DNA from 3 places in the Shewanella sp. SR43-8 genome. Region 2 is predicted to be linked to each of the others. Evidence: predicted binding sites of a transcription regulator. Region 2 holds the regulator's gene; each other region holds the start of a gene.

Region 1 (10,930 bases), on a different contig from region 2:
GTCAGCATTACCCTTTACCAAGAGCATTTCGCAATCAAATCAATGCATCATGGCAAGGTATTGGTAAAGTGAGTCGTTTAAGACTTGATACCGGAGAGCCGCAAGCAAGAGCGAGTTTGTTGCACATTGCTGCTAATGGTGAAATACCTGAGCATACTCATAAAGGTGCAGAGTTAACCTTGTTACTGGCAGGAGAGTTTAGCGATTGCTATAACACTTATAAACCAGGTGATTTTATGTTGCTTGATAAAGCGCACCAACATTCACCTAAAACAATTGATGGTTGTTTGTGTTACACCGTAGTCGATGCGCCCTTATACTTCACTAAAGGTATAAGTAAGTTACTAAATCCAATTGGTGATCTAATTTACTAAATATCAATATCCTTGCGAGTTATTTACTGCTCGCTGCAAAGATAGCTTACGTATGCCAACTTATCACTTAGCTGATGATGGCGGCATAAGTTAGATTATTAGTTTAATTTCTTCTAAAAGAATGATTTAGAAAATGGATGATGAGGTACCTCATCATCCATTTTTATGAGCTAAACTGTATAACGCAGTGAAATTATCCTATGAATAACCAGTAATGCCATTAGGATTAGCTATTTTTTAATCGAAAAGCACATTAATTTGATTAAAAATTGAAAAAGACTATTGCCATATGCAAACACTCAGTATATTATCTACACAGATTTAGTTTTCTTGTTAATTTTGGTTACCTACCTGTAAGTCTGCTCAACTTCACTTCGTAAATAAACCCAAGACAAGCTTCTGTACATTGTTTTAAATTCAATTGATTTCTGTTGATATGATAATTTCTATTGGCGTAATCTTATTGTCATAAAACTATGTTCAACTTACAAATTAAGTGCTGTATGTATTACTGTGATTTTAGGCTATGTGGCAACATAAAAGTTGTAGACACAAATTAGACCTTAATCAACTATTCACATAACAACACTTGATTAGTGAGTAAAAGATAGGTTAAGTTAAATCTCGAAACATTAATCTTTTGCAACACTAAAAAATGCCAAGGATATTTTATTGAACAATTGTCTCACCTAATGGGTGAATATATAGAAGGAGTGTGGCCAATGTCATACAACATTAATGGACACGAAATTTCAGTTAGCTTTCCAGTTAATTCTATTTCGTCAAACAAAAACTCAATTGCTTTTACCGACAGCCTAGGTAAAAACAAAAAAACCTTTTCAAAGCGTATTGAAGCAATAAACTTCATGAAATGGTTATTATCAGCTAATAAGTAATCCCCCCTAACGCTTTGCGTTAATCATTTACTCTGTTATTTAATAAACTCATTTCTCGGTATTCTCCTCTCAATTACCGATGTTTATTAAAACAGAGTAAAATGAATAGCTCACTAGCTTATTTTCAAGTTATTCTTCAGTTTTAAACCCCAAGTTAACCATCTAAAAAACCTATTTCTCTTACTATCAATACCTTGTAGCAAAAATGCATCCTGCACTGGTGTGATCAAACCGAGTGAGGAAATTTTCGTTGGTATCTTGGTAACATGGTTTTATTGCCTAAGGCTCCCCCCTGATGTATGTAAAGAACATTGGTGGCACTGACAGCCTGACTATTTAAATAATGTTGTAATACTAAAAAGCCAACCGGATCATACAACAATTCAAATTCAATTCCCGACTGGCAAACTGTTTTCCACATATCAAAACAACGTTGTGATAATTTCCCAAAATGATATTTATGACCATCATTAATAATTCTAGGAAAATAAATCTCATCAACTAATTGTGAAAACTGTTGGCGTAAATATTTATCTCCGCCAACGGTACTGCAAGTTAACACCTCAATAGCAAAAACTTCCGTTAATGATAATTGAGTCAGTTGTTGAATAATTTGTTTATTTAAATAAGCCGCAGTGGTCCCCGTGCCTGAGGGGAGAAATACCATCAACTCATTTAGTCGTCGGTCTTGAGCCCATTGAATAATTTCAGTGGCGAGTTGTGTTATCCCGGTTTCGGCATACCCACAACGTCCACCTTCGGGAATAAATAGTAATTGATTTTTATCTGTGTAATTTGGGTGCGACGACACAATGTATTGCATCGCATCGTCTAAATGCATACCTTGAAGGTTTTCGGCATCGGCCAAATGACTGACATCAATAATATTGGCACCATTTTGTATCGCAGCAGCATAGTTACCCTGAGGATGTTGTAACAAGAATGTGTTGATATGACTTACATAGTAATCAAATTTCCATCCTTGCAGCTTTGCAAGTACAGACAAGGAGTACAATGAGTTGGCTTGTGCCGAGCCCGATGCCACTAGCTGGTTAACGTGTGAATAATCATGATGGAGGAAATGATAAAATTTACGCGCTTTATTACCACTAAAATCAGCATGTAATAGATCATCCCGTTTAATATAGATGCTGCGTCCATCAAAGTTCATCGCTTGTACTGGGCTTATCGAAAACATACATTGCCTTAATCAACTGTAATATGAGTATTTTAACTAAAAAATGATAAATCTCATCGATTCATTTGTATTACTCATCACACACATCTAACTATAAAGTAAAAAACTCACATTTAACCTATTATAATCAAACAGTTAAAAATATGGCATGAATATCGCTTCATTCTAAGTAATATTGACTATTGATAGGATTGAAAATGTCACTTTTACGCTTAATCTTTAATATTGCTTGGTTTCTTATGGGGGGGTTTATCATGGGCCTAGCATGGTGGTTGGTGGGGCTATTATGCTTTATCAGTATCATTGGTATCCCATTTGGCCGTGCATGTTTTGTTATTGGCGAGCTGGCTTTCTGGCCATTTGGGCAAGAAACGGTTAACCGAAAACACATTTCAGGCCAAGAAGATATTGGCACTGGCACGTTAGGTTTAGTTGGTAATGTTATATGGTTTTTATGCTTTGGTATTTGGCTTGCGATTGGCCATCTAGTCCATGCATTGGCTTGTTTTGTAACAATTATAGGTATTCCTTTCGCGTTACAACATCTTAAGTTAGCCTTATTAAGTTTAACCCCTATTGGTCAAACTGTTATTGCCAAACCGACTTATTAGCATTCATTAATAACTGTTGAATGACCACTGTTATAAAAAGCCGATAGCACAGTGCTATCGGCTTTTTATTTGCCTAATTGTCTTAGCTGCGTGTACATTGCCATAATCAAGCACAGAAAAGTAATTCACTCTCTTTAATGACAGTAATGGAATCGCATGAACTATTGGTTAATGAAGTCTGAACCAGATGACTTTAGCATTGATGATCTACAGATGTGTAAGCAGCAAACGGTTGCTTGGCAAGGTATTCGTAACTATCAAGCACGTAATTATATTCGCGATCAAATCACATTGGGTGATCTAGTGTTGTTTTACCATTCTAGCTGCAAAGTACCTGCCATTGTAGGTTTAGCCAACATTAGCAGTGAGCCTCAAATTGATGTCAGCGCTTTTGATGACCGCTCAGCGTATTTTGATATGAAATCTGACGCCAGTGCACCTCGTTGGTGGCAAGTGCATATTCAATTTATGGCCAAATTCTCTAACCCAGTCAGCTTGAAGCAATTGAAGGCAGATCCCTTACTGCAAGATATGGTACTAGTGGCTAAAGGTACTCGCCTGAGTGTTCAGCCCGTCACACAAGAGCAATACCAACATATTATAAAACTAACAAACGTAGATTAATAACCTTGAATTAACCACTGGGCAGCTGGTCGCTAACAGGTAACTATTCTTTTAAAAGCCGCTTCCTAAAGACGGCTCAGACAATTAGCGCTAAATCGTCTGAGCATCTAACTGCGAACGAAAATGAATAAGATCAGCCAATGCCCAGATTAGTTAATCATCCGCCCTATTCCACCAAGCACAGATCCTTCACCCTGATCTTTGCCACCACGAGATGGTGCATGAGCAATAATTCTGTCAGCCATGCGAGAAAACGGTAAGCTTTGTAACCATACTGTCCCATGACCTTGTAAGGTCGCAAGAAACAAACCTTCGCCACCAAACACCATTGATTTTAAAGAACCAGCGCGCTGAATATCATAATCAATCCCGGGCGTAAATCCGACTAAACACCCAGTATCAACTCGCAATGTCTCACCACGCAGTTCTTTTTTTATCAGTGTGCCACCGGCATGCACAAATGCCATACCATCACCTTTAAGGCTTTGTAGAATGAAACCTTCACCACCAAAAAAACCGGTTCCTAATCGCTTATTAAACTTCATACTCACTTGCGTACCTAAAGCCGCTGCTAAAAAGCTGTCTTTCTGGCAGATAAGTTCGCCTTGATGTTGAGCTAAGTCGATCGCCAAAATAGTCCCAGGAAACGGCGCAGCAAATGCCACTTTTCGTTTATGTTGACCTTCATTGGTAAAGTGAGTCATAAAAATACCCTCACCCGAAATGGCACGTTTACCAGCCCCCAGTAGCTTGCCAAAAAAACCAGATTCAGGCTCAGAGCCATCACCCATTTTAGCCTCAAAACTAATGTCTTCTTCGATATAGGTCATCGCGCCGGCTTCAGCAATCACTGATTCATTTGGATCAAGTTCAACTTCAACAAGCTGCATACTCGAACCGATAATTTCATAATCTACTTCATGGCATTTTCTGGTCATTTTCATTCCTTAAAAATTTATGATTGATTGTTGTCGCCTAACATTGTTGTCGCCTAACAAAGCTAAATAATTTCCCTGTAACAATGTTATAAAATAACAAAAGGATCCGCAATTTAACACGACAACTTTTCACTATGCTAGGCTACCCAATAAATCTGATGATGGCTCTCCAGACGTATGCCAATGATTAACCCAATCCTGCACCACTTAACCCTAATTGTTGCTGTTGCTGATATTGGGCAAATTCTTGCAAAATTAATTCAGTAAATAATTGCCCTGCTCGACCAAGTGGTCGCTCTAAAGTTGATACTAGTTGCGGGGTAAAACTAAACCTATTACCACCAATAAAATCAACTTCAATAAGTTGTCCTTGATGTAATTCTTCAGTAATTAAAAAATCCGGCATCCAGCCAAAACCTAGGCCTTTTAGTAAGGCATTTTTTTTCATGATAAAACCCGACAAATAAAAGACTTTATCGCCGCCAAACTGCATTTCATCGCGGTCACGTTTACCAGGAGATGAATCTTCAATGGTCAACTCTACATGTTGCTGTAACTCAGGCAAACTAATCCTCTTAAGCTGACTTAATGGATGCTGTGATGATGCCACCAGCACACTGGTAATGGTAGGCAATGCTTTAGGATGATAAGAGGGCCCGGTACGATAGTCTTTCACTAGCATTAAGTCGGCTTGATCACGTTCAAATCGATGCTGGACTCCGCCTAAAAACTCCATATTGAGTTGAATTTTAGTGGGTATGTTATGCTCCGACATCCGTTTTAATGCGGTCATAATCGGTTCCATCGGCAGTGCGCCGTCTATCACTAATTCAAGTTTAGGTTCCCATCCTTGACTAAAGCGACTGGCAAGATGTTCTATATTGGCTAAATGCTGTAATAAGCGCTGCCCTTCGGCCAAAATCACTTTACCTTCGGGGGTTAATTCCGCTCGATAATGATCTCGATTAAATAATGTTACCCCCAGATGTTGCTCCAGTTTTTTAATCTGATAGCTTACTGCCGATTGTGCCTTGTGTAACCGTTCTGAAGCTTTTGCAAAACTTCCTTCTTCAACAAGTACTTGCAGTACATTAAAGGCATCTATATCTATTCGCATAAGATTTCCACTGTCCCGTTATCCATACACAAATGTAAAGCTAACATAACAATCAAAAAAGTCGATTGAGTTGAGTTATTTATTATTCTTTTTTTTGTTGATCTTTACCACTAAATTGTTAGTTAGATCACATATTGGTTTAGCCAATGAGATTAGGCCATAACAATAAATAACATAAACGCCACGACACTCGCAGTCGATTCACCATAGGACAATCACATGCCATTCTATGTTAAGCAAGGTCAGATCCCGACCAAACGTCACATTGCCTTCGAAAAAGATAATGGTGAGTTGTACCGTGAAGAATTATTTTCGACCCATGGCTTTTCAAATATCTATTCGAATAAATATCATCATAATATGCCAACCAAAGCGATCGATGTTAAACCTTACGCTCTGTCACATGGCGAACAATGGCAAGATCCGCTCATTCAAAATTACAAGTTAGACTCGCGCCAATCCGACTGCCAAGGCAATTTCTTTAGTGCCCGCAATAAAATATTTTTCAATAATGATGTCGCCATGTACACGGCTAAAGTAACTGAAGACACAAATGAGTTTTATCGCAATGCTTATGCCGATGAAGTGGTGTTTATTCACCAAGGTGAAGGGCAACTATTAAGTGAGTATGGTGTTATCAATACTCAGAAGTGGGATTATTTAATTATTCCGCGCGGAACCACCTACCAGCTAAAATTTAACGATTATCATGATGTACGTTTGTTTGTGATTGAATCCTCGTCAATGATAGAGGTGCCTAAGCATTTTAGAAATGAATATGGCCAAATGCTCGAGTCCGCTCCTTATTGCGAACGTGATATTCGAACCCCTACCTTAACCGAGGCTGTGGTCGAAAAAGGCGAGTTCCCGTTAATGTGTAAGTTTGGCGATCGCTATCAGCAGATGACACTTCAATGGCATCCATTTGACTTAGTAGGTTGGGATGGTTGTGTCTATCCATGGGCATTTAACATCAGTGAATATGCCCCTAAAGTTGGCAAAATTCATTTACCACCATCTGAACATTTAGTGTTTACTGCACACAATTTTGTAATTTGTAACTTTGTGCCACGGCCATATGATTTCCACCCTAGATCAATTCCGGCGCCTTATTACCACAACAATATCGATAGCGATGAAGTGCTGTATTACGTCGACGGTGATTTTATGAGCCGTACCGGTATTGAAGCCGGCTACATGACCTTACATCAAAAAGGTGTCCCCCACGGCCCGCAACCTGGACGGACCGAAGCCTCTATCGGCAAAACTGAAACTTACGAATACGCGGTGATGGTCGATACCTTCGCCCCACTGAATTTAACCGCTCATGTAAAAAATTGCATGAGTGATGATTACAATCGCTCTTGGTTAGAAAACTAAGACCACATTTATATCAATCCTAAGTCATCTAAGAGTGATGGTGTTGACATAAAATAAAGGAAAAAAAAATGGCAAGCGAACTAAACCCACTGGGCCTGTTAGGCATTGAATTCACCGAATTTGCCAGTCCAGATACCGAATATATGCATCAAGTGTTTATTGATTTCGGTTTTTCAATGTTAAAAAAAGCCAAAAATAACGACATCGTTTATTACAAACAAAACGACATTAACTTTTTGTTGAATAAAGGCCGCGCAGGCTTTTCTGCAGACTTTGCTAAATCACACGGCCCAGCTATTTGTTCAATGGGTTGGCGGGTTGAAGATGCTAATTTTGCATATACCGAAGCAGTCGCTCGGGGTGCAAAACCGGCAGATGATGCCAACAAAGACATGCCGTATCCGGCTATTTATGGCATTGGCGATAGCTTAATTTATTTTATTGATATCTTTGGCGAACAAAACAATATTTATCAAACTGACTTTGTTGATTTAGAGCAGCCTATCGTCACACCAGAAAAAGGCTTTATGGAAGTCGACCATTTAACCAATAATGTCTACAAAGGCACTATGGAAAAATGGGCTAACTTTTATAAAGATATCTTTGGTTTTACCGAAGTGCGTTACTTTGATATTAGTGGCGCGCAAACGGCTCTAGTGTCTTATGCTTTGCGTTCTCCAGATGGCAGCTTCTGCATTCCGATTAACGAAGGTAAAGGCAACGACAAAAACCAGATTGATGAATACTTGGGTGAATACAATGGCCCAGGTGTGCAACATCTAGCATTTAGAAGCCGTGATATTGTTGCTTCATTAGATGCAATGGAAGGCACTTCAATTAAGACTCTGGATATTATTCCTGAATATTACGACACTATTTTCGATAAGTTGCCACAGGTCACGGAAGATCACGATCGGATCAAGCATCACCAGATTTTGGTTGATGGTGATGATGACGGTTATTTACTGCAAATTTTCACCAAAAATTTATTTGGGCCAATCTTCATTGAGATCATTCAGCGTAAAAATAACCTTGGCTTTGGCGAGGGTAACTTTACCGCATTATTTGAATCCATTGAACGTGATCAAATGAAACGTGGTGTGCTGTAATTTTATAGACACTAAGTGATACATAAAAACCAGCAAAGTGCTGGTTTTTATCATTTTAGGCCATTACACTCTGCCATCCATATTGCTAACCAAAGACGTTACCCATGCCAGATTATGCTGTTCTTGCGGTTTTTATCCCTACATTCTTTTTTGTGTCTATCACCCCTGGGATGTGCATGACATTAGCCATGACCCTCGGCATGAGCATTGGTGTGCGTAAAACATTATGGATGATGCTCGGTGAATTAGTGGGCGTGGCATTGGTCGCCATTGCTGCAGTACTTGGGGTGGCCAGCATCATGTTAAATTACCCACAAGTGTTCGATATCCTTAAGTGGGTGGGTGGCGCCTACCTGGCTTATATTGGGATTAATATGTGGCGCGCCAAAGGCAGAATGGCCATCATTACTGGCCTTGATGTGAAAACCAACCGAGTCAGTTTAATCAGTCAAGGTTTTATCACCGCCATTGCGAACCCTAAAGGTTGGGCCTTTATGATTTCACTATTGCCACCGTTTATTAATGTCGATTATGCCGTTGGCCCACAACTTGCGGTGTTACTCGGGATTATCATGATCACTGAAAGTGTCTCTATGTTGGCTTATGCCAGTGGTGGTAAAAGCTTACGTTTATTCTTAAGCCGCGGCGATAATATTCGTTGGATGAACCGTATTGCAGGGAGTTTAATGATCGTTGTTGGTATATGGTTAGCATTAGGCTAACCACACAATCCCACTGACTTAGCCATTTCACTACCGATATGTCTATTATTCTATTGCCTTATACGGCAGTTGTTCGCACATTTGTTGCATGTAGATGTCAATGTGCGCGCGTTCTTGCTGACAAAAATGACCAATCGCATCATTAAAACCTTCATGAGCAATAAAATGACTTGAGAAAGTTTTGACCGGACGAAATCCTCGCATAACTTTATGTTCACCTTGGGCGCCAGCATCAAATACCATTAATTGATTGGCAATGGCAAACTCAATACCTTGATAGTAACAGGCCTCAAAATGCAATCCATCACATTCAGTTAATGCTCCCCAATAGCGGCCAAATAAGTGTGTATCTGACACGAAGTACAGCGCCGATGCCACTAGATTTCCATCAACATCTTCAATAATCAATAAGCGTATCGACGCGCCCATCGTTACTGCTATTTGTTCGAAAAAGGCAGGTGATAAATACCCTGTGTGACCGGAACGTTTTAAATAGGTATTTTGATAACAGCGAACAAAACCCTGCCACAGTTCAGGATTGGCCTTATCACCATCAATAAAACTAAATTGTAGCTGTTGTCTTGCTATGGTTCGCTCTTTGATGATGTTTTTACGTTTACGTGACGTTAATCTGGCAATAAAATCATTAAAATCAGCATAACCTTGGTTGTGCCAATGAAACTGGCACCCCAAGCGTTGCATAACATCTGCCTGAGAAAACTGATGCTGTTGCGCCTCATGGATAAATAAACAATGCCAAGATGACCAGTTATGCTCAATGACAGTCTGCGACAAGAAGTGCTGAATGCTCTCGATTAAAGCTTGCTGTGCCGTGATAGACAAAGCAGCACTAAAACCTATACGCTGACCAGTGGTAGGCGTAAAAGGAATACTCGCGACAAGTTTAGGATAGTATTCAATGTGATTACGCTCATAAGCCTCTGCCCAAGCCCAGTCGAACACATACTCGCCCCAAGAATGCGTTTTAAGATACAAAGGCATTAAGGCGATAACATTATCAATATCCATCACCACAAGATGCATGGGAGTCCAGCCCGTTTCAGCACTAACACAACCGCTCATTTCGAGTGCGGATAAATATTCATGACGGGTAAAAGGATGAGACACCCCAAACATTTCATTCCATACAGAAGGATCTATAGTATTAATACTATTAACAAATTTATATTGATAACTTTGCTTTTGTGCTTGTTCCACCCACACCTACCCTATAATAATTAACGTTGTAAAGTTAAAACACATACCAATTATTGTTATCATGTGGCATGTTCTATCACAATATCTTTTCCATTCACGCCAAGGATTAATCGTGACACTATTCCCTAAATTAACACCGCTTCTGTTGAGCTCAGCCTTAACACTAACACTTTGTTATCCCGCCATTCACATTGCTAACAGCCAAGCAAACGAAGCCTCAATTTTTAGTGAAATGGCAACGGCTCAGCCAATCTATGCTAAGCATGGCATGGTTTCAAGCCAAGAAGCATTAGCAAGTAAAATTGGCGTAGATATCTTAAAACAAGGCGGTAATGCGGTCGATGCTGCTGTCGCGGTAGCATATGCACTTGCCGTGACATTACCTCGCGCGGGTAATGTTGGTGGCGGTGGTTTTATGTTGGTGCATTTAGCCGAGCAACATAAAACTATCGCTATCGATTACCGTGAAACGGCGCCAGCTAAAGCACACAAAGACATCTTTCTTGATGAACAAGGTAATGCTGTCGATAAGCTCAGCCGTGAGCACGGTTTAGCTGTTGGCGTTCCTGGTACCGTCATGGGAATGGAACTGGCCCTGACAAAATATGGCACCATGAGCATGGAACAAGTCATAAAACCTGCTATTAAACTGGCTAAAGACGGTATTTTAGTCACCTCAGATTTGTCTAACTCTCTTGCTGGCCTTAAATCGCGCATTACACAATGGCCAAGTTCAGCAGAGG
Region 2 (10,930 bases):
TCAGCAGTCAGTGTTGATGCCACATTAACTTGTTTGCTGTGGAAGTCATGTTGAGTATTAATCAGTGATCTTATATTGGTATTTAATCTATTGATGTTGCTAATGATGAGTTTTTGCTGTGTCGCCCACTGAATATCTTCTGAGAGATCTTTGGCCAATTCGGCTTGGCGCAGATTAAGCTCTGAAAGCCCTCGATCATCGCTATACTCTTGGTAAAGCCATAGCTGACTGCGAAGACTATCAATGCTAACTTGCAATTTCATTGAGTAATTGAGTTGCCGGTATATTTGTTGTTGATAATGGTGAGCTTGTATCAGCGATAAGCCGACGATCAATGTCAGTAATGAGCAAAGTGCAGCGGTTAGTTTAAGACGCTTAGATAACATCATAACTTACCATCCTGCCTCTAAGCTCATGAAGGTTTCAAATAATTTTCGATCGAAAATCTGTCTAAAATCGACACTGTTTTCTTTATCGACCAGTTGATTATCAATAGCCCATTGGCTTTGAGTTTGGATGTTAGAAAATAGCGCATTGCTGAGTGATAATCTAAAAGTATAGTCATTCCATGAGTAACGGAGTTGCGATGGATCGATATTCAAAATACGACTAATATTTTGCTGAGCAAGTTCTGGGTTAGTATGGATATAGTCAGTTGCATCACTAATTGATTTAAGTATAGCCAACCTTTCGGTGGTGGATAACGTCGTCTCTTTAAGCTCAATTAAGTTAAAGGATAAGTGATATAGGCCGCGGCTATTAATGACGCTGGTATCTGAGGTTACTTGTTGTGTTAATAAATAACTTAATGGCTCCCAAGCTGAAATAATATCAACCTCATTATTTAATAATGCTGGAATAAGTTCATCTGACCGCAAATATACTCGGGTGATAGGCTGTGCCGTTTTATTGTACATGATCAGTAAACTATCAAAGAAAAACTCACTAGCGCTGTCTTTGACTATGCCTATTCTGGCGTGCTGCAGGTTATTCAGCCGATGATATTTTTGTGGCGTTAAACTGAGTAATTTAAGATCATTATCTGATTCCACAAAGCTAGTTAATACTGAAAAGTTGCTTTGTTTAAAGCTATTAAACATGACGACAGTTTCCGAGGCGGTAGCCATGTCGACTTGCTTATCATTAAGGGCGTTAAAGCATTTTACCCCGCTGTCGTATTTAACTAATTCAACGTTAACACCATTCGCTTCAAAGTAACCAAGTTGTTTGGCAATAAAAACAGGCGACGAAAGTGGCGTGCTAGAAACCGCAATTTTAATGGATGCTTTATATGTAGGTGAAATCTTAGTGGATTGATGTGTTCTCTGTTCGCAACTGATGATGCTGGTTATGATAAAGATAAAAAAACAAATGCTTAACACCTTGGCCATAGGGACACTTCAATAATGAGTTAATGATACTAAGTGTAGTGAATTTATAACTATTTGATTGGGAATGTGACAAAAAAAGCCGTTTTTTTATCGTATCAGTCGATAGTTTTACTTTTTTAGTTTTAACGATAAGTGACAATTAAGAGGTATGTTGTGAACGGGTAAGGGAATATTTTCTTTTTTTAATCTTTATTTTTTAATTCAATAAGTTATTACATCTAAATTCAAGATGAATTTATGGGGCAGACAACTCAGCTAAAATCAGCATATTTAGCCGATTCTATATCAAAGTGCTCATTTTCCGTTCGTAATAGGCTGCGGTATAAATCGCTAATCGAGTACACGTTATTGTAATGATATTAGTTTTTAAGTTAGCGTTTTATATGATTATGAAGTTATTTTAAGCTTGTTTGGCTAAGTCTGGGTCATCCTATATGAAAAGGCCCCATTGCATCCTTTGCTTTGGGGCCTTTGTTTGCATTGTCTGTTATTGTTTTTATGTTTGCTGTTGTAAAACCAACCCTGAGTTGGAGATTATTATTCTTTTGAGCTTGTCAGCCACAGGGTGGAATAAAAATGACGTTATTGGATAATAGAGTCTGGGGACCCAATAACGCCTTAACTGTAATGTTAGCCAATATCCTTAATGGCTAACGGTGAAACAATAAAGCGGCAAGGATGCAAGTATTTTGCGCTTATTATTAGAATGATTGTTGCTGTGATAACAACTTGCTGGGGGACGAGTTGTTATCATGGTCAAACATCCTTGCCAAAACGGTTTTGATCGTTAGCTCTGCTAATGGTTGCAGAAGCGCCGTCAATGGCGAAAGCTAAAAACCTGGATAAAAATGACGTTATTGGATAATAGAGTCTGGGGACCCAATAACGCCTTAACTGTAATGTTAGCCAATGTCCTTAACGGCTAACGGTGAAACAATAAAGCGGCAAGGATGCAAGTATTTTGCGCTTATTATTAGAATGATTGTTGCTGTGTTAACAACTTGCTGGGGGACGAGTTGTTAGCATGGTCAAACATCCTTGCCAAAACGGTTAACTGAATTTCAATTATTGTTTAAGATCGTTCCAACACTTTCTTAAACATGGATCCTTAGCTTGCTATAGCATGTAGTTGCTGATTTAACTGGGCAATCTTTTGTTGCAAATAGGCTATTTCTGATACGATTGCGCCCTTACTTTCTGTCTGGCGAACTTGGTTACTTCTGACCCACTGGTATACGGTTTTTGCCGATACACCATATTGTTTTGCTACGTCAGATAATAATCTTTGATTATTTTTGACTTCATTAATCACTTCTTTTTGTAAGTCCACTGGGTACTGTCTCGTATTTGACATATTCATGAAATAATCTCCTGCCAATTTACTTATGTTTACTAGAGCGAGTTTCCACTTCATCCCACTGGCTACAACCGAGATGTGCTAAGAAAAAAATGTTCTGGCGGCATTGTGAAATGATATTATTTACCATGACATTTATTGACTTAATGCTACGACTTCCGGTTATTTTATTCATTGCTATCTCCTACATCTACCAAGGACTACTTGTAAAATCACACTATCACTTAGTGGGTATGTGTTCTTATATGGAAAGCTTGTGCCAACTTTGATAAATATTTTTATCTTTTATTTATCAGTGTCTTATTTAAAACCTTTAACCTAGGTACTTTTTACCGACAGATTAGTTTGGTGCAATTGCACTAACTTGGTGAATAAGTTCTGCAGATGAATCGCTATCAAACTTATCGCTAGGTCGCAGTTTAGATGACAAATATGGCAGAAAAAGGTGACCTCAATGACAAAATAAAGATGGCGTTATATTGAATTTAATATTTACATGGATGATTTGAACATGATCAGAAGGGGGAGGTGAGTGCTGAGTTAACAGACTGACAATCTGTGGCTAGCGTGACCATTTGAGAGTCCGCCGCCCACAAAAGAGTCCTAAAGTAGACTGTTTTATAGACGGCATATTATTTAACCCAACTCGGGTTAAGAGATAAGAGCAATACTCTAGTGCATTAAATACAGCGTCGCTAAGCCTAAAAATGCAAATAGACCAACCACATCAGTGACTGTGGTTAATACCATTCCTCCAGCAAGAGCTGGGTCGATATTGAGCTTTTTGAGCATGATTGGAATAGTGGCACCAGCAAAGCCGGCAACTGTCATGTTAATTAGCATAGCACTGCCAATTAATCCGCCTAACGCAATGTCGTCTTTCCACAGCCACACAGCAAAAAAGACCAACACAGACCACATAATGCCGTTTAATAATCCAATGCCGAGTTCTTTGCCGATTAACCAACGTGAATTACTTTGGCCAATATGACCAAGTGCAATACCGCGGATCACCAGCGCTAAGGTTTGATTACCGGCAACGCCGCCCATGCTCGGCACAATGGTCATTAAAATTGCGATGGTAGCAAATTGCTCTAAGGTGCCTTCAAACATATTACTGACAGATGATGCTAGTAATGCGGCAAATAGATTGATGGTTAGCCATAGAGAGCGTCTTAGAGTACTTTTAAGCACTGGGCCGAAGGTATCTTCATCATCATCCATGCCTGCCATCCCCATCATGGAATGCTCGGCATCTTCACGGATCACATCGATAACGTCATCAATGGTTATTCGTCCAAGTAATTTTGCTTGGCTGTCTACGACTGGGGCAGATATCCAATCGAGTCGTTCAAATTTTTGCGCAACATCTTTATCAGACATCTCTACCGGAATACTTTCTAGCTCGGTGTCCATAATGCTGCGAACTGTGACGCTCGGATCGCATGTGAGTAAGTCGACTAATCTGACGCCACCTAAAACATGGTCATGGCGATCGACAACATATAATGTATCAGTGGTATCTGGTAAATTACCGCGTTGACGTAAATAGCGTAACACTACTTCGATATTAACATCGGGTCTTAGGGTAACCGTATCTGTGTTCATTATGCTGCCGGCAGTATCATCCGGGTAGCGCAGTGCTTGCTCTACTCTATCTCTGTCCTGGCTTCGCATCGACTTGAGTACTTTCTTATAAACCGCATCGGGCAAGCTGCGAAGAATATAAGCAAGATCATCGGTGTCCATTCCTATCGTGGCCTGGGCGAGTTTCTCTGGTGTCATGCTGCTGATGAGCGAATCTTTCAGTTCTTCACCTAATTCATCCAGGATCTCACCAGCATATTGTTGATCAATTAATTGCCATAAGACTTGTCGATTTTTTGGTGGTGATGATTCGAGAATGAGGGCGACATCGTTGGGTGACATTGCATGTAACATATTGCGAGCATGAACAAACAATCCACTGTCTAACGCTTGAGCGAGTTGATTGAGTCGTTGTTCTGTTATTTCATTATCTAGGTACTCTTTACCCATATATCAACTTCCTATTTGTCATACGAATATGATTCTGTATGTAATGATTTTGGGCAGTTTCAGTTTCTCTGTTTGGCATATTGATGCAAGAATTGTTATCTGCGGGCAAGAAATGAAATGCAGCAATAAAATCGTTGAGTGACTTGCGCCGAACGAAAGTCTGAACTGCTGATGTTGCTTTACACAAAAATTAACGTCCGATTACATCGGTGTTTGGTCAAGCGAGAACCGTGATTGAAATTGGCTACAACGCTAATCTCTCTTAAGAGAATGAATACTTAATCAGCTGGGGATCCGCCGCGCGTTTCAATATAAAGGCTAATATTATCGAGGAACTGATCGTTAACCTTCGAACAGCAATATCGTGGCAGTTTGGTTAGTATGACGACTTCATTTAAAGATGGAAATAAATAAGTGATGATGGCTTAACGATCAGTAATTAGTGAAAGTATCACTAAACAATTTAGCAAGACTCATCAAATTTAGCATTAATCAGATCACATACGGCATTTAATGCCACTTCAGCATCTGGGCCTTGGGCTGTTACTGTGATCATTTTACCTATGCCACTTTCAAGCATTAATAACCCAAGTACACTTGCTGCACTGGCGTTTTTATCGCCTTGAGTTAACGTGATACTGGCATCAAAATCACCCGCTAAAACAGCAAGTTTTGTTGCAGCTCGAGCATGTAACCCTAATTTATTTGAAATGGTTACTTGGCGTTCAAGTTTGATCATTGGCGCGATCCTATGCTCAGTTAGCTGTCAGTATCAGTTAAATTTAATTCTCTGTGGCGAGCATTAACTGTATGTTTACTGCCATGTCTAAACCTTTTTGCTAATTGATCGGCTATATATACCGAGCGATGCTGGCCACCGGTGCAACCAATGGCGATAGTCAGATAGCTGCGGTTATTACGTTCTAAATGCGGCATCCAGGTTTCAAATAAGTTTTCAATTTGCCAGATAAACTTATTCACTAGAGGTTGCCGACCTAAAAACTCTTGTACCGGTTCGTCTAAACCTGTGAGTGGTCGTAGTGCTATTTCCCAATGCGGATTAGGTAAAAAGCGCACATCAAACATAAAATCAGCTTCTGTTGGCATACCGTGTTTAAAGCCAAAAGACTCAAAGTTAATCACTAACTCTTTATCGACACTACCTAACAAGATTTGCCTGACTTGGTCGCTTAATTCGTAAATATTCAGGGCAGAGGTGTCAATATAATGATCAACAATTTTTGCGATAGGCTCAAGTAAACGGCCTTCTAATATGATCGCTTCTTGCAGTGAAATATGATTTTTAGATAACGGGTGTAATCGACGCGTTTCGCTATAGCGTTTGAGTAGCACTTTATCATTAGAATTCAAAAAGAAGCTAACAATTTCAGTGTCATGTTCAAGTAAGGCAAGTTGATCTTGAAGGACTTTACCTTGCTCGGCAATGTTGCGTACATCAACACTAATTGCCACTAGATCGTTATTACCTTTGAGCTGAGCCAGTAATATGCCAATCAGTGGTAAAGGCAAATTATCAACACAATAATACCCTAGATCTTCTAATACTCTTAGAGCAACAGATTTTCCTGAGCCTGAACGTCCCGATACTATGACAAGTTTCATGCAGTAATAACCCGATAAAGTTCTGTTGAGTCGTGAGTTTTACGAAGCTGTTTCAATATTTGCTTATCGCTTAATTTTTGAGCCACGCTTGATAGCGTGCTTAAATGCTGTTGGCACTGATCTGCAGGTACTAACAAAGCAAATAAAATATCCACGGGCTGTTTATCGATTGCATCAAAGGCAATGGCTTCTTCACATTTAATAAATATTGCGATCGGATGTTCTATGGTCGTTAATCTACCATGAGGTATCGCAATGCCATTTCCTATACCTGTGCTACCCATTTTCTCTCTCGCTAATAGGCTTTCAAAAACCTCTTGCGAAGATAGGGGTGGGTACTGGGCAGCGACTAAATTGCTGATGAGTTCCAGTACTTTTTTCTTACTGCCCGGTGTGGCACAGGTAGTGCATTCCGGCTGCAGAATGGTACAAAGTTCCATCGTTAGTGTTTTGTATACTTCTCTTTGTGTTTAATTACCTGACGGTCGAGTTTATCGATCAGGGCGTCTATTGCAGCATACATATCAGTGCTTTCTGACATGGCAAAAATCTCTGCACCATTAAGGTTGATTTTAGCTTCTGCTTTTTGTTGTAATTTTTCTACATTGAGCACAACGTGTACATTATTGATCTGATCGAAGTGTCGTTCAAGCTTTGAAAATTTACCTTGAACGTATTCACGTAAAGATTCGGTAATGTCGATATTTCTACCTGTCATATTGATAAGCATAAAAATCCTCCGTTGCCTTGTAGGTTATAAACTCTTACGTTGGTTTGAGGGCGGAATGAGCATCGCTTCGCGGTATTTTGCAATCGTACGACGCGCAACGTTGATCCCCTGATCTGCCAGCAGTTGGGCCATTTTGCTGTCACTTAATGGCTTTTGCTGGTTTTCTGCTGCAACCAGTTTTTTGATAAAAGCACGAATAGCGGTAGATGAGCATTCTCCGCCATCGTCGGTGCTGACATGGCTAGAGAAAAAGTACTTTAATTCAAATAGCCCACGTGGTGTGTGCATATATTTTTGAGTGGTAACCCGTGAAATAGTTGATTCATGCATTTCTACTGCTTCAGCAATATCATTGAGCACCATAGGTTTCATGGCTTCTTCACCATATTCAAAGAAACCTTGCTGAAATTGCACAATACAATTGGCGACTTTCAATAAGGTCTCATTGCGGCTTTCGATACTCTTGATGAACCATTTAGCTTCTTGTAAATGACCGCGAATAAATTGGCTATCGGCAGAGTTTTTACTGCTTCTAGCCATGGCTGCATATTGTTGATTAACGCCAATTTTAGGCATATTGTCTGGGTTTAACTCTACAACCCAACGGCCATTCTTCTTTAGTACGGTTACATCAGGAATAACATATTCGTCATCAATAGCGGTGACTAACAAGCCCGGGCGAGGGTTAAGTGACTGGATTAAGGTGATTGCGTCACGCAACTCGTTTTCTTTGAGCTTGGTTTTGCGCATCAATAATCTAAAATCGCGCCCAGCAATTAAATCTAAATAGTCTTTAATGAGCAGACGGGCATTGTCTATATGTGGGGTTGTGTCGGCATATTGGGCTAATTGAATGAATAAACATTCGCTTAAATCTCGTGCGGCAACACCTACGGGATCAAAGTGTTGAATACGTTTTAATACCGCTTCAACTTCATCTAGTTCAACACTTTCATCACCCATGGCTTCGAGAATATCTTCAGTGCTTTGGGTTAAATAGCCGCGTTCATCAATGGCATCAATAATCGCGGTAGCAATCGCTCGATCAGTGTCAGAAAATGGCGTGAGATTTTTTTGCCACTCTAAATGTTCATATAAGCCTTCAGTCGTTTCACCTTGGAATGGCATATCATCATCGCGCATGCTAGCGCTGCCTGAACCTGACATTGGAGAGGCGGTGTACACTTCATCCCATGTGGTATCCATAGCTAAATCGTCCATGGTTTCTTTGGTCATGGATTCTGCTGTGTCGACTGTTGAGGTGTCTTTTTCTATATTGACCACGCTGTTGTCACTAAAGTCGGTGTCCGATTGGTCGCGACTTTCTTTTACTGAGTCTTTTGCTTGAGAAAACTCATCTTCTATTTCAAGCAATGGGTTTGAGTCCAATGCTTGTTGGATTTCTTGCTGTAGCTCCAATGACGATAATTGCAGTAAGCGGATCGCTTGCTGCAATTGAGGGGTCATGGTTAAGTGTTGACCCATTTTGAGTTGGAGTGACGCTTTCATTTACCGCTTATCCCTAGATGATTTCCATAAAAATGACAATCTCGAAAACTGTAATCGATTGTCACATACATCAATGACATTTAACGCTATTTAGATATCGTTCAATGAAATGAGTTAGATAGACTAAAAGGCCAGTAAAGTAACTATAGCTTGAATTGTTCACCTAAGTACACAGCCCGAACTTGTTGATTACTCAATATCTCATCAGGTGTGCCTTCGGCAATTAAATTACCCTGGCTGACAATATAAGCGCGCTCACAGACGTCTAAGGTTTCACGTACGTTATGATCGGTAATTAATACCCCTAAGCCGCGGTTTTTAAGCTGTTGAATGATTTTTTTTATGTCGATGACAGAAATAGGGTCAACCCCCGCAAAAGGCTCATCGAGCAAAATAAATTTAGGATTAGCGGCCAGCGCGCGCGCTATCTCTACTCGACGACGTTCCCCACCAGACAACGACATGCCTTGGCTGTCGCGAATATGAGTGATATGGAATTCTTCTAATAAATGCTCTACCTGCTCAATCCGTTGGTCGCTAGTGAGTTCTTTGCGAGTCTGCAATACGGCCATAATATTGTCGTATACGGTCAGTTTGCGAAAAATACTGGCTTCTTGCGGCAAGTAACCAATCCCTTTGCGAGCTCTAAGATGCATTGGGTCGGCGGTTAAGTCGTCATCATCAATTAAGATCCGACCTTTATCGCTTTGCACTAAGCCGACAACCATATAAAACGTGGTTGTTTTACCTGCACCATTGGGGCCTAAAAGACCGACAATTTGGCCTGTTTTAACGGTTAAACTCACATCTTTAACAACCTGACGAGTTTTATAGCTTTTAGCTAAATTTTCAGCCGTTAGGGTTATTTGGGTCATGGTTTGATCTGCTTTTTAACAGGAATTTCAGGGAGATTTTGCTTTGGTGCAGTCTCGTCTTGGAAATTCTCAGGTTGAATAATAGTAATAACGCGATCTTTTCCTGTACCAGTACTTTCAGCAATTAGCTCTTGAGCGTTAATGTTGTACTTAATACGGTTACCGGTTACTTGGCTACCAGATTGATCCAGTTTGGCATTACCTGTCAATGTCAGTGTAGTGGTAGCAAGATCATAGCTTATTTCGTTGGCACTGGCGGTACCAATTTGACCGTCGTCTAACTCTTGTGAAAACGTTGCAGGGTTACCTATAGCGATGAGTTTTTTACTGGTGCTATTTTCGGGAGTAAACGCCCGTAACTCATCAGCATTAATGTTAATAGTGCCTTGGGTAACGGTAACAGGACCATTAAAAACAATTTGATTATTTTTAATGTCAGCAGACTGGCTTACTGAGGCAATTTTCAACTCTTGTTGAAGATCACCTTGTTTCGCTATGGTAGGTAAACTCAGCAGGCAAAATATGCTGCCAAATAACATAACATTGGCGTGAGTGTTGAGGCGATTAATGTGGCTCATATGTTCCTTCTACCTGGCTGAGTAGCGATAATTTTTGCGAATTCAAGTCAGCATGTAGACCTAAACCTTGAATAATAAACCCTTTACCTTTGATGTACACCATCTCTTGTGAGGTGCCTATCATAGTGGTTAAATCCACCGAAACAGCTTGGGTACTGAGTGACTGCAGGGGTTCTTCTATATTAATGGCATCAATAATAACATTATTTTCTAATATGACTTGGCTGGTATTTTTATTCAATTGGCCTCTATCTGCGCTTAATTGCCATTGCGCTTGGCCGTTTTCAGGGTAAATGAGGTAAACAGGTTTAGTAAAGTGAGTAATGTCACTTGAGGCGTAATGCTCCATGTGTTCGGCACTGACTCGACTAGCAATTAAACCGAGTTTATTAAATTCTGTGGTGCGTAGGTTATCCGCTACAAAGTCTGGACGTTCAATACCACGAACTTTCACAGCATCCATTTCACTGCGTTTTATTTGCGCTTGCCAGTAGAGGAAAAAAGCAAGTCCAAAAAAAGCCACAATACCTAGAGTGATTCTATTCATATACTCATACCATGAGCACTGGCAAATTTATCTTGGCTTAAAAGCAGTAAATCAGTGAGTTCTCGTAATGCGCCATGGCCACCATTAAGAGAGGTGGTCATATGGCAATGTTGCTTAACAAATGGGTGCCCGTCACCGACACACACGGCAAGACCAACTGCTTTCATAACCGGGAGATCTACCATATCATCGCCAATATAAGCGACTTCGTCTGCGCTGACATTATACAGTGATAGGAGTTGTTCAAATGGCTCAAACTTGTTATCAATACCTTGATAAATAT
Region 3 (10,930 bases), on a different contig from region 2:
GGTGGTGATGGGCGGTTCTGGCTCAGGTAAAAGTACTTTACTCAATCATATGCTTGGGCTTAAAACACCGGTTTCTGGCACTATCATGATTGATGGTGTGAATATTTTTACGGCTAAAAGTAAACAATTACGTCATTTACGTCAAAAAATGGGTGTCGCTTTTCAAGGTGGCGCACTGCTGAGCTCGTTGACTGTGGCCGATAATGTCAGGTTACCCTTAGAGCAGAATACTTCTTTAGACACCCAAACTATCGATATTATGGTGCGGATGAAGCTTGAACTCATGAATATGGCCGGCACTGGTCATATGATGCCCTCTGAATTATCGGGTGGCATGTTAAAGCGTGCCGGCTTAGCTAGAGCGGTTATCATGGACCCTAAGTTACTATTTTTTGATGAACCGTCGGCAGGACTAGATCCGACTACCGCAGTAGAGTTGGATGAGCTTATTTTAACCTTAAGAGATGCTATGAACATGACCATAGTGGTGGTGACTCATGAGCTTGAAAGTGTGTTTAAAATTGCCGATCGTGTGGTGGTTTTGTTTAACGGCGAAGTCGTGGCAAATGGCACGGTTGACGAGATTAAAAATTCGCCAGATGAACGTATTCAAAATATGATTAACCGCCAACCTAATACTTACCGAGACGATGGCGAGGTTTACTTCAATCGACTGTTAGATAAGGACAATATTTAATGACCGCCTTATTTAATGCGATCAGTAATCTGGGCGCCGCAACACGAAAAAATATCGACAGTTTAGGCCTAGCGACAATGTTTTTACTGCGCATTGTCAGCAGCCTATTTACTGGGCTGGTGTCATTTAAACAAGTGCTCAAGCAAATATACTTTATCGGTAATCGGTCTTTAATCGTCATTATTGTCGCAGCATTATTTACTGGCATGGTGGTGGCGCTGCAATTTTACGACACCTTAGTGCGCTTTGGATCGGTGGATTTGTTGGGTTCGGCAGTGGCCTTGAGTTTGATTAAAGAACTGGGCCCGGTAATGACTGCATTGATGCTGATTGCGCGAGTAGGCTCTGCTACCTGCTCTGAAATTGGTATTATGCGCAATGAGCAGCAGTTTGATGCGCTTGATTGCATGGCGATTAACAGCTATCGCTATGTAATGTTGCCACGTTTACTTGCTGCGTTAATTTGTGTGCCTATTCTAACGGCAGTGTTCGACCTGGTTGGGATAAGCGGTGGTTATATCGTTGGCGTTCACATCCAAGGCGAAAACCCCGGTGCATATATTCAAGGTGTGCTGGATACGATTAGCTTTAAAGATGTGCTGGTTGGTCAAATAAAGTCGTTGGTATTTGGTTTATTTATTATGTGGATACCTTTGTATTACGGCTTTTACTTACACCTGAATCAAAAAAATATGGGCGCTGAAGGCGTCAGTAATGGCACCACTCAGGCAGTGGTAATGAGTGCAATTATTATGCTATTTAGTGACTACATCGTTAGCTCATTAGCGCTATAACTCGAGGTAACAATGAAAAACAATTACGTCAATTTTCTCGTCGGCCTGTTTGTGCTGTGCGGGATTGGAGCCTTGGTATTTATGTCTGTTACCATTGGCGGGGCATCGATTTCTAATAGCGGTCAATATACCTTAGTCGCTAAATTTGAAAACTCTTCAGGTTTAAAAGAGGGGGCTTTTGTTGAAATGTCCGGTGTAAGGGTTGGGTTAATTAAATCGATTAAGTACGACCCTAAAGCGTATGAATCTGTGGTTACAGTGTCATTAGATAACAGCATTATCGTGCCAGATGATTCCGTCGCGTCTATTCGTACATCTGGGATTATCGGTGATAGGTTTCTTAAAATATCCAGCGGTGGATCAGACATCAATATGGAAGATGGTGATGAGTTTATTGATACAGAATCATCAATTAGCATCGAAGAATTAGTTAGTAAATATATGTTTAGTCAGGATAAATAATGAAATCGATAATAGCTTTAATCATAATGTTAGTGATGTCGTCTGTAGCTTTAGCAGCACAAGGACCGACAGATCGGGTTAAATTGGGTGTGTCAGATATCATTAGTATTGCTTCTGATAGCGCTTTGTCGGTTGAACAAAAAAAACAATCGCTCAGTGATGTGATTGAAAAGCATGTGGATATTCAAGCGTCTGCGCAACGCGTATTAGGTAAGTATTGGAGAGAAGCCAGCGACAGCGAAAAGCGTCAATTTATGGTGTTGTTAAAAGGCGTGCTAGTCGATACTTATATTGTATTGTTAGAAAAATATGACAATGAAACCGTTGCTTACACTGGCGAGACCATCAAGAAAAAAGTCTATGCAACGGTAGATACCGACATTCATACCAAAGACAATATCATTCCAGTTTCTTACCAGCTTTATCAGCGCAATGATGAATGGAAAATTTACGATTTTGTAGCGGAAGGTTTATCAATGATCCGTACCTTTAGTAAAGACTATCAAAGTACCTTAAAGAAAAGTGGTGTTTCTGGTTTAAATGAAGCCCTTGCTGCTAAATTAGCCCAAAAGTAAGGTCTTCCCTTTGAGTATAGACAGAGCATTAGCTAATAATATCATTGATGAAACCTTGTGGTTTAAAACCACCTTGGCGCTCACGTTAACTGAGTTTAATTATTATCTCATTAAGAAAAATGGCCAAATTAGCTGTAATTTTTCATCCTTGTGTGATCAACATTACACTAACCTGTATAAACAGTTTCAAGCATTGTCGTTACAGCACAGTACCATTGAGATATTGCCATTAAATGATGATGGCAAGACGTCTTGGGCACTGCCTTTTGGTAAAGATTCGAGCTTATTTGACTGTATCATTTTGCTCGATTTGCCTGCCAATGTAGAGTCGCATCATGTTAGTGCATTGTATTTCAAGCTTTTATATCAGCTAAAAAGTTTTCAATTCTCTGAAGCATCTTCACAGCTCAATGCCGCTCAAGTATGGATCCGCGATGAGATAGAAGAGATTACCCGCTTACAACAGCTAATGTTGCCAGACAAAGGTATTGAACTCAGCTCCGTTAAAATGGCCTACACCTACAAAGCAATGAAAGGCGCTGGTGGCGATTATTTAGATATTGTCGATCTCGGTAAAAGTCGTCCTGACATTCAAGGTGATATAGGAATGATTATTGCCGACGTATCGGGGCATGGCCCAGCCGCTGCCGTAGAGACAGCAATGATAGATGCGATTTTACGCACCTTTGAGCCGAAGAACTTATCCAGTAGCTCTTCAGAAGTACTCAATTATATCAATCAACACTTTTTCACTAAAAAGCCCCGCGGCAGTTTTTTAACCGCCACAGTGCTTCGTTATAATTGTAAAGACAAAGAACTTATTTATGCCAATGCTGGCCATCCGCATGCGTACTTGAAAAAAGCCAATCGACTGGTTGCTCTAGATCAGGGCGGGATACCGATAGGTGTATTGCGTGAGCAAAATTGGGATACCTACAGGGTTAGCGTGGATGTTGGTGATATCTTGTTTGTTTATACTGATGTTGTCATCGAAACTCAAAATGCCCAAAAAGAGCTATTTGGCTTTGATCGCTTAGAAAAAGCCATTAGTGCCGCCCCCGATGAACCCGAAGCTATGCTGGAGTATCTTGAACAGCAAATGAAACTATTTTGCGGTTTTTCAGAGTTTCAGGATGACTTAACCATGTGTGCTATCCAGTTTATTTAAGTTAATAGAGTATTTAATCATTGAGAAGATGAAGATTGGGATGACGATATCCCGTTTTAGGACATCTCCAGCCATAGGTTTAATCGTTTTTTATCAATAACTAAAAAGCCCTGAGTTAACACTCAGGGCTTTTTCTATCTTACGGGTTTATTGGGTGATTAAGCGCTTAATGCTTCAGTTGGGCCAAAGAATTCATAATGAATTTGGTTTTCTGGTATACCTAAGCTGGTGGCGATAGCTAATGCTGCTTTCATAAAGCCAGTAGGGCCAAGTAGGTAAAATTCTACATCGCGGTCTGCAGGCAGTTGCTCTGCAATCAATGATGCATCAATGAAGCCTGTCGCATGAGGTTGGCAATATTGTTCTGGTTGGCTGTAAACATATAGCGGCTTGATGTGATCATGGATTGAGGCAAGTTGATCAACATGGTGTTTAAACGCATGGACATCACTATTAAGAGCCGCATGAATAAAGCGAATATCGCGGCCTGAACCAGCTTCAGTATTGAGCATACTAATCGCAGGCGTAATGCCCACACCGCCGGTGAGTAAAATTAATGGTTTGGTATTTTTACGTAAAGTAAAATCGCCACTGGGGGCACGTAATTTGACTTTATCACCTAACTGAATGTGGTTATGTAAGTGATTTGATACCACACCATTAGGTTCACGCTTGACGCTAATTCTTAAGTAATCATTGCCTGCCGCGTCAGATAAACTGTAGTTACGACGCATTGATACGCCATCGATATCATCAAATACCAAGGTTAGAAATTGACCGGCTTCAAAGCTTGGCAAACCTTTATCATCAAATGGTTGAAAGTAGAATGAGGTAATCACTGAACTTTCATCTACACGTTTTATTAAAATAAACTCACGATCGCCGCGCCAGCCACCAGTTTTCTGTTCGTTCTGTGTATAAATTGACTCTTCAGCCGCAATTAATATGTTGGCTAACTGACCGTAAGCTTTGGCCCAAGCATCAATCACTTCGTCTGTTGCAGCATCGCCGAGTACGGCTTTAATGGCCTGTAATAAACAGCTGCCAACCGCATCATATTGGTGCGGCAATATACCTAGTGCGGTATGCTTTTGGACAATTTTACTGACCGCAGCGCTTAAATTACCTAGTTCATCAATATTGGCACCATAAGCAATCACAGCGTTAGCCAGTGCTTTAGGTTGAGTGCCTTTAGCTTGGTTAGTTTGATTGAAATAAGGCAATACTTCAGGATGCTGGGCAAACAGTAATGGATAGAAATGGCTGGTAATGTCATTGGCGTAAAGTTGTAACGCGGGGACAGTGGCCTTAATAATTTGAACAGTTGCAGTGTCTAACATTCATGATTCCTTTTTGGGGAGTAAATAGCGATAAGCTTCAATCAATTACCTTGTATACCTAGACATTACACAGAACGTGCCAACATTTATCACACTGATTTTAAACATATAAATTTAATAAAGGTTAAATTGACCTAGATCGGTAAGTGTGTCAAATTAACCTAAATTAGGTTTATTTGACTTATTATGAATATTGTTCCCTTTATCGACATTGTAGAAGACTTAAATCGTGACTTGATAAAATCGGAGCGTTACTTGCGGCTGATTTTAGCGATTCAACGCGCTATTCCGTGCGATGTTGTAGCCTTACTGAAGCTTAAACAAGATCATTTGGTGCCTGTAGCTGTGGTGGGCTTAAAGCAAGAAGCGTTAGCGCGACAATTTTCGATTAACCACCATCCACGCTTGCAGCAAATTTTAGCTAACCCACACGTTACCCGCTTCGATGCCGACTCAACACTGCCCGATCCCTATGACGGTTTAGTCGATGATGGCAGTGAACAATTGCACGTGCATGACTGCATGGGTAGCACCATTTATATCGATGGTAAAGCCTGGGGCGTTTTAACCTTAGACGCTATGCAAGCAGGTAGTTTTGATTCGCTTAATCCAACCGAAACCCGTGCTTATATTGCTGCTGTGGCCGCTGCGATTAGTACCAGTGAACATATTGAAGCGTTAGAAATTCAAGTTGAACGTAATCATCAAGTGGCACAGTGCATGTTAGCGACTGCAGGGCCGTCGAGCATTATTGGTAACAGTGGCGCAATTACGGATTTATTGTCAGAGATAAATACTGTTGCCGCCAGCGATCTATCGGTATTAATTACCGGGGAAACTGGTGTGGGTAAAGAGTTGGTTGCCAAAAGCATTCATCAACAATCACGTCGTAGCGAGCAACCGTTAGTACAAATTAACTGTGCAGCACTGCCAGAAAGCATCGTTGAAAGTGAACTCTTTGGTCATGTAAAAGGTGCCTATTCTGGTGCGGTAAGCGATCGTCGGGGCCGCTTTGAGCTTGCCGATGGCGGCACATTATTTTTAGATGAAGTGGGTGAATTACCGTTAGCGGTACAAGCTAAGTTATTGCGTGCATTGCAAAATGGTGAAATTCAGCGTGTTGGTAGCGACAATATTATTGTGGTGGATGTCAGAATTATTGCTGCAACTAATCGTAATTTACAGCTAGAAGTTAAAGAAGGTAGGTTTAGAGCTGACTTGTATCATCGTTTAAGTGTTTATCCATTGCCTGTGCCAGCATTACGAGATCGCGGTAAAGACGTTATTTTATTGGCAGGCTATTTTTTAGAAAAAAGCCAACATCAACTTGGGGTCGCGAAACTGAGGTTGCAACAAAGCGCGATTAATCAATTAGCCCAATATCATTGGCCTGGCAATGTGCGTGAGTTAGAGCACTTGCTGAGTCGCGCTGCCTTAAGGGCCATTAGTGAACAAGGTCGTCATGCTAGTATTATTAGTATTAGCCCTGTGCATCTGGGGTCAGAGTTTATGGCGAGTCATTCTGAAGCACCACAGCAAACCGCGATGGAGAATCAATCCATCAATGATTCAACGGCTAGGTTATCCCAAGTGATAACCCAAGGACTGCGTGATGCCACCGATGAGTATCAGCGGCAAGTCATACAAACAGTATTCGTGACTGAGCGAGGTAACTTAGCTGCAGTTGCAAGGTCCTTAAAGCTAGATAGAAGTAATTTAATTCGTACTATGCGTCGTTTAGCGCTTGATCCTAATACGGGTGAGTAAAGCGAAACAACACTGGTTAAGTCAGTAAACGGTTCGAGCTTATCTTATTGAGTCAGAATATTTTTTTGTTGTTTGAGAAATTTATTAGCACAAATTCAGGTCAATGTAAGTTGAGTGAGATAAATTAGGATTACCTAAAGGATGAATGTGATGCAAAAAAGCAGTTTAAGTAATATTGCGTTAGTGGTGGCATTGGTTGCAGTAGCACTTGCCGTATTAATGGTATTTGGATCGACAATAGGATTATGGGATCCCATAGTCGGCTTCATGGCCAGCCGTAATTACAATAACTTGCTGGGATATGTTGTCGTCGTGATTGGGTTAGTTGCATTAATTACCAGCTTTACCATTAAGCAAAACAGTCGTGCTAAGGGTAGAGGGCTTATCAATTCGACCATAGCATTAGTGCTTGGATTAGGCATATTGGCGCCGAGTATTGTGGCATTGGTTATTGAGCCAGTTAAATACCCACCTATTCACGATATAACCACTAATACCCAATCGCCACCGCAATTTGAATTTTTAACTGACAGCCGTGAAGGCGCTAAAAACAGCTTAGTTTATGGTGGACCCGAAATCGCTGCGCAGCAACTGCAAGCTTTTCCTAATATTAACCCTATAGTGTCAGACTTAACCGCTGATGCGGCTTATCAAAAGGCACTTATGGTTGCGGAGTCAATGGGTTGGACTATTGTCGCTCAAGACCCAAAGGCACGTCGTTTTGAAAGTACCTCAAGAACCCCATTTTTTAACTTCGCAGACGATATTGTTGTGGTCGTGTCTGTATTAGAGCAGGGTAGCCGTATTGATTTACGCAGTGTATCGCGGGTTGGAATCGGCGATCGCGGTGTCAATGCACAACGCATTCAAGAATTTAGCCTGCGGTTTGCTGAATAAATTAAGTCGCAGGTTTTAACAAGTAAAAGGAGCATAGAATGCTCCTTTTACTTGTTAGCTATTAAATAAAGAGGTGCCCAAATGCGTTACAGTGATGGATATCTTGTTCCACAATCTAGTGCGTCATTATGTTGCTTATTGTTTCTATTGCTCAGGAGTCACGCAGATAAAGTTAACTGCATCTTCCATGTTACCTGTACCGCTATAGGTTGCCACTTGTGGGAAAGGGCATAATGGTCTTGTCCGTGTTTTAGACCAGTTAGCGGGTAACTCAGTATTTTCAGAACGAACAGAAGCATTTATGCTCTCAGGTGCTTGCCCTTGTTCTACCCATGCAACGAGAGAGTCAAGCATGTCAAAGCGGTCTGTAGCTAACCCCTTACCGCAATGGTTCATACCAGGGACTAAATATAAGCGAGCAAACTCGTCGGCTTGATTTTCATTGACGTTTTGCAAGCCTTTGTACCAGTTAACTGTATCGTTAGGTGAAAATACTGCGTCAGAAGTACCATGAACGACCATTATCTTAGCGCCTCGATCTCTCAATACAGTTAGATCAGTTGGATTTGGTGGTGTCATGAATGTCATTCCTGACTGGGTGTAAGTATCATCAATCGCATAAATACGCTCAACATCGGTATCCATATCAAAAGGCATCACAAATTCATATGCACCGAGTTCCGTTGAACCATTATAAGGGGTTGGTGCGGTTGAGAATATAAATGCCACAGCGCCTGGATCTCTCATCATCGCCATGAAAAATTCCCAGTTATAATAATCATTGGTGCCCATGCCCGCATCATAGGGGAAGTCTGAATAAATGGCCGCATCTGTATTACTATTACGTGGCCCAGACATAATGTTTGTCATTACTGACTTCTGCGCAGCAGTTAAACATGTGCCATCTCGGTCAGCAGGACAGGTTGGCACATCTCGATCTAAATCAAATGCATCTTGGCAACCATAAGTATCTTGTACCATTCCGTCGCTTGCACCATCTAATGCGTCACATTGCTGTGCGACTTTACTTGAAACGAGTGCAAACTCTTCTTGGGTGAAGCCATTTTGTAAAGATGCGAGCACATTTTCGACGTCAATATCTACTAGGCTTGAATATTGCTGAATACCATAAAGCTGTGAAACAGCTGCTTTGGGTAAGTTGAACCCTGGGTTACCCACTAAGAAACCATCATATAAATCGGCATAGCGTGTTGCGGCAACCATGGTATGGCGTCCACCATTTGAGCAACCTCCAAAGTAAGAACGATCAGGCTGTTTACCATACGCGGTTTCAATTAAAGATTTAGCCATTGGCGTGAGTTCGGCAACCGCATTGTAGCCATAATCTAAGCGTGCCTGAGGATCTAGCCCAAACATGGGTGTTGCTGATGCGTGTCCGGTGTCGGAACTGATGACTGCAAAGCCTTTGTTTAGCGCACCAGAATCCTTGCTTGCAGATGTAAGGAAACGACCAACGGCTTTTTGCACTTTACCATCTAAGCCGCCATTGGCTTGGTAATAAAAACGGCCATTCCAGTCAGACGGTAAACGCATTTCAAAACCAATAGCGTACTCGGCATCACCATCCATCCCTATGCCAGTTCTTTCGTTCATTTTCCCTGTGATTAAACAATGTGAAGGAGACGGGTAAATTTCGCCTGCGTCATATTCCACATCACCCGCGGGGATAAGTTCTGCACTGATAATTGTAGTGTCGGCATAATTGAACTCAGTTGCGAGTGTTGCACAACTGGTGATACTTGCAGGTATGGCGGCCTCAAGTTGTGGAATGCCTTCCGTAGATGAGTCACTATTGCAGCCGTAAAGAGCAATACACAAAGGTGCTAAAGCTAAGGGAATCCATAGATTTTCCGTTTTCATATTAATCCTCATTGTTCATACCTAAATGGTAATATGTTAAACGTATAACATATGATTTGCAGGGTAAATACTGATAAGAATTTAATGACTAATTGGTCTCAGTTTCTACATTGTTGGGAAATAGATCGCAGTTGGTTTGACAAAACAGAAATTTAAGCAGCTTTTAACTAAGATAAATACTTTGCTAGCAATGTGATAATGTCATTTGGATTGGCTGAGGTGTTTTGTACATAGGCTGCAAATCTTGTTGAGCTTTGTTTTACTATGGGTATAAAAACAGGCTCATGAATAAACATGAACCTGCGTATAATCAAGACTGTACAGTATAATAATGCTTATTTTTCAGTGTCTCTATAATCTTTTTCTACAGCGTTGAGCCTTAGGGTAAATGCTTGTAAGTGTGTGCGCATTTCTGCCTCAGCTTGTTGACCGTCTTGTGCGATAACCGCTGCAATAATTGCGTCATGCAGGCCTACTGGATGGACTTTGTCATGGCTAGGTTCAAATTTTGAAGTTGCATTACTGATAACTTGCAACAGAGATTTGACGATAGCCGCGAGAAAACGATTTCCTGACATATCAGCTAAAATATAATGCACTTTCTGGCGTGAATAAACGGTATCAGAATAGTCTAATATGTGTTCTTCACAGCGAGAGGCCTCACGTAATTTTTCTGCCAGTTCAGGGGTGCAATTTTGCGCTGCTAATTTAGCCACCATAGGCTCAATTTGTAATCGTGCCTCGCAGACTTCGGCGAATGACATTTTTTCCATGATGAACAATTCCTGACACACATTAGTCAGTCGTTCAAATGTCATCAGTTTAACGAAAGCGCCACCCATCGCACCTTGTTTAATTTCTACAAGGCCACTCGCTTCAAGTCCTTTAATTGCTTCTCGCACTACAGTGCGACTTATTTGAAACAATTCAATGAGTTCTCGTTCGGATGGTAGTTTATCACCAGCTAAATACTTACCTTCAAAAATAGCATTCTTTAGTTGGTTTCCTATTTCATCGGAAGCTTTCATGTGTTTGACTGAGGTAAAGTTAACCAAGTTCAGTGTCCTAAATTTGTTCTGGTTTATATTCTATCATGCTCATACATATGCTTAATAGTTATGCTGATGAAATATCCTTGTTTTCCCGCTCCTATTTATGCGTCACAACTGCTTGTAAGTATATGACTCAACTTCGATTATTTGCTTTCTGTTGATATTCATCTGTTGAATTTCTCTCATCGGTAATGCCTATTATATTTTTGTTGTTAGAAAGTCACAAAATCACTTTTTTTTGAGAGCTACTCCATAGATGTAATAACTATCCCTTTATGGGTAATATCATATGTCATA

Evidence for each region. Region 2 encodes sigma-54, which starts transcription at its own class of promoters, with help from an activator protein. Its sites were predicted from a motif close to GTTGGCACGNNNNTNGNNT; they were not measured.
Region 1: a site for sigma-54 is predicted at 2,611-2,629, ahead of H5114_RS08915 (YccF domain-containing protein). Genes of this name have one in related genera too.
Region 3: a site for sigma-54 is predicted at 5,102-5,120, ahead of hmpA (NO-inducible flavohemoprotein). Genes of this name have one in related genera too.

The regions. Positions count from the first base shown of each region.
Region 1 is NZ_JACJDX010000006.1:24,039-34,968, reverse strand. It holds gene H5114_RS08930 (ChrR family anti-sigma-E factor) at 1-374, shown strand, start outside; gene H5114_RS08925 (hypothetical protein) at 1,097-1,270, shown strand; gene H5114_RS08920 (1-aminocyclopropane-1-carboxylate deaminase/D-cysteine desulfhydrase) at 1,497-2,468, opposite strand; gene H5114_RS08915 (YccF domain-containing protein) at 2,666-3,079, shown strand; gene H5114_RS08910 (EVE domain-containing protein) at 3,236-3,703, shown strand; gene H5114_RS08905 (TIGR00266 family protein) at 3,853-4,641, opposite strand; gene H5114_RS08900 (LysR family transcriptional regulator) at 4,829-5,758, opposite strand; gene H5114_RS08895 (homogentisate 1,2-dioxygenase) at 5,978-7,138, shown strand; gene hppD (4-hydroxyphenylpyruvate dioxygenase) at 7,207-8,247, shown strand; gene H5114_RS08885 (LysE family translocator) at 8,352-8,969, shown strand; gene H5114_RS08880 (GNAT family N-acetyltransferase) at 9,015-10,187, opposite strand; gene ggt (gamma-glutamyltransferase) at 10,300-10,930, shown strand, end outside.
Region 2 is NZ_JACJDX010000003.1:207,147-218,076, reverse strand. It holds gene H5114_RS05195 (diguanylate cyclase domain-containing protein) at 1-389, opposite strand, end outside; gene H5114_RS05190 (ABC transporter substrate-binding protein) at 393-1,391, opposite strand; gene H5114_RS05185 (transposase) at 2,500-2,751, opposite strand; gene mgtE (magnesium transporter) at 3,421-4,785, opposite strand; gene H5114_RS05175 (HPr family phosphocarrier protein) at 5,249-5,524, opposite strand; gene rapZ (RNase adapter RapZ) at 5,545-6,408, opposite strand; gene ptsN (PTS IIA-like nitrogen regulatory protein PtsN) at 6,405-6,848, opposite strand; gene hpf (ribosome hibernation promoting factor) at 6,851-7,138, opposite strand; gene H5114_RS05155 (RNA polymerase factor sigma-54) at 7,163-8,647, opposite strand; gene lptB (LPS export ABC transporter ATP-binding protein) at 8,791-9,522, opposite strand; gene lptA (lipopolysaccharide transport periplasmic protein LptA) at 9,519-10,100, opposite strand; gene lptC (LPS export ABC transporter periplasmic protein LptC) at 10,087-10,647, opposite strand; gene kdsC (3-deoxy-manno-octulosonate-8-phosphatase KdsC) at 10,644-10,930, opposite strand, start outside.
Region 3 is NZ_JACJDX010000013.1:20,254-31,183, reverse strand. It holds gene H5114_RS16600 (ABC transporter ATP-binding protein) at 1-697, shown strand, start outside; gene H5114_RS16595 (ABC transporter permease) at 697-1,491, shown strand; gene mlaD (outer membrane lipid asymmetry maintenance protein MlaD) at 1,504-1,953, shown strand; gene H5114_RS16585 (phospholipid-binding protein MlaC) at 1,953-2,528, shown strand; gene H5114_RS16580 (PP2C family protein-serine/threonine phosphatase) at 2,539-3,696, shown strand; gene hmpA (NO-inducible flavohemoprotein) at 3,855-5,036, opposite strand; gene norR (nitric oxide reductase transcriptional regulator NorR) at 5,223-6,803, shown strand; gene H5114_RS16565 (DUF1499 domain-containing protein) at 6,954-7,700, shown strand; gene H5114_RS16560 (tannase/feruloyl esterase family alpha/beta hydrolase) at 7,845-9,581, opposite strand; gene H5114_RS16555 (FadR/GntR family transcriptional regulator) at 9,917-10,636, opposite strand.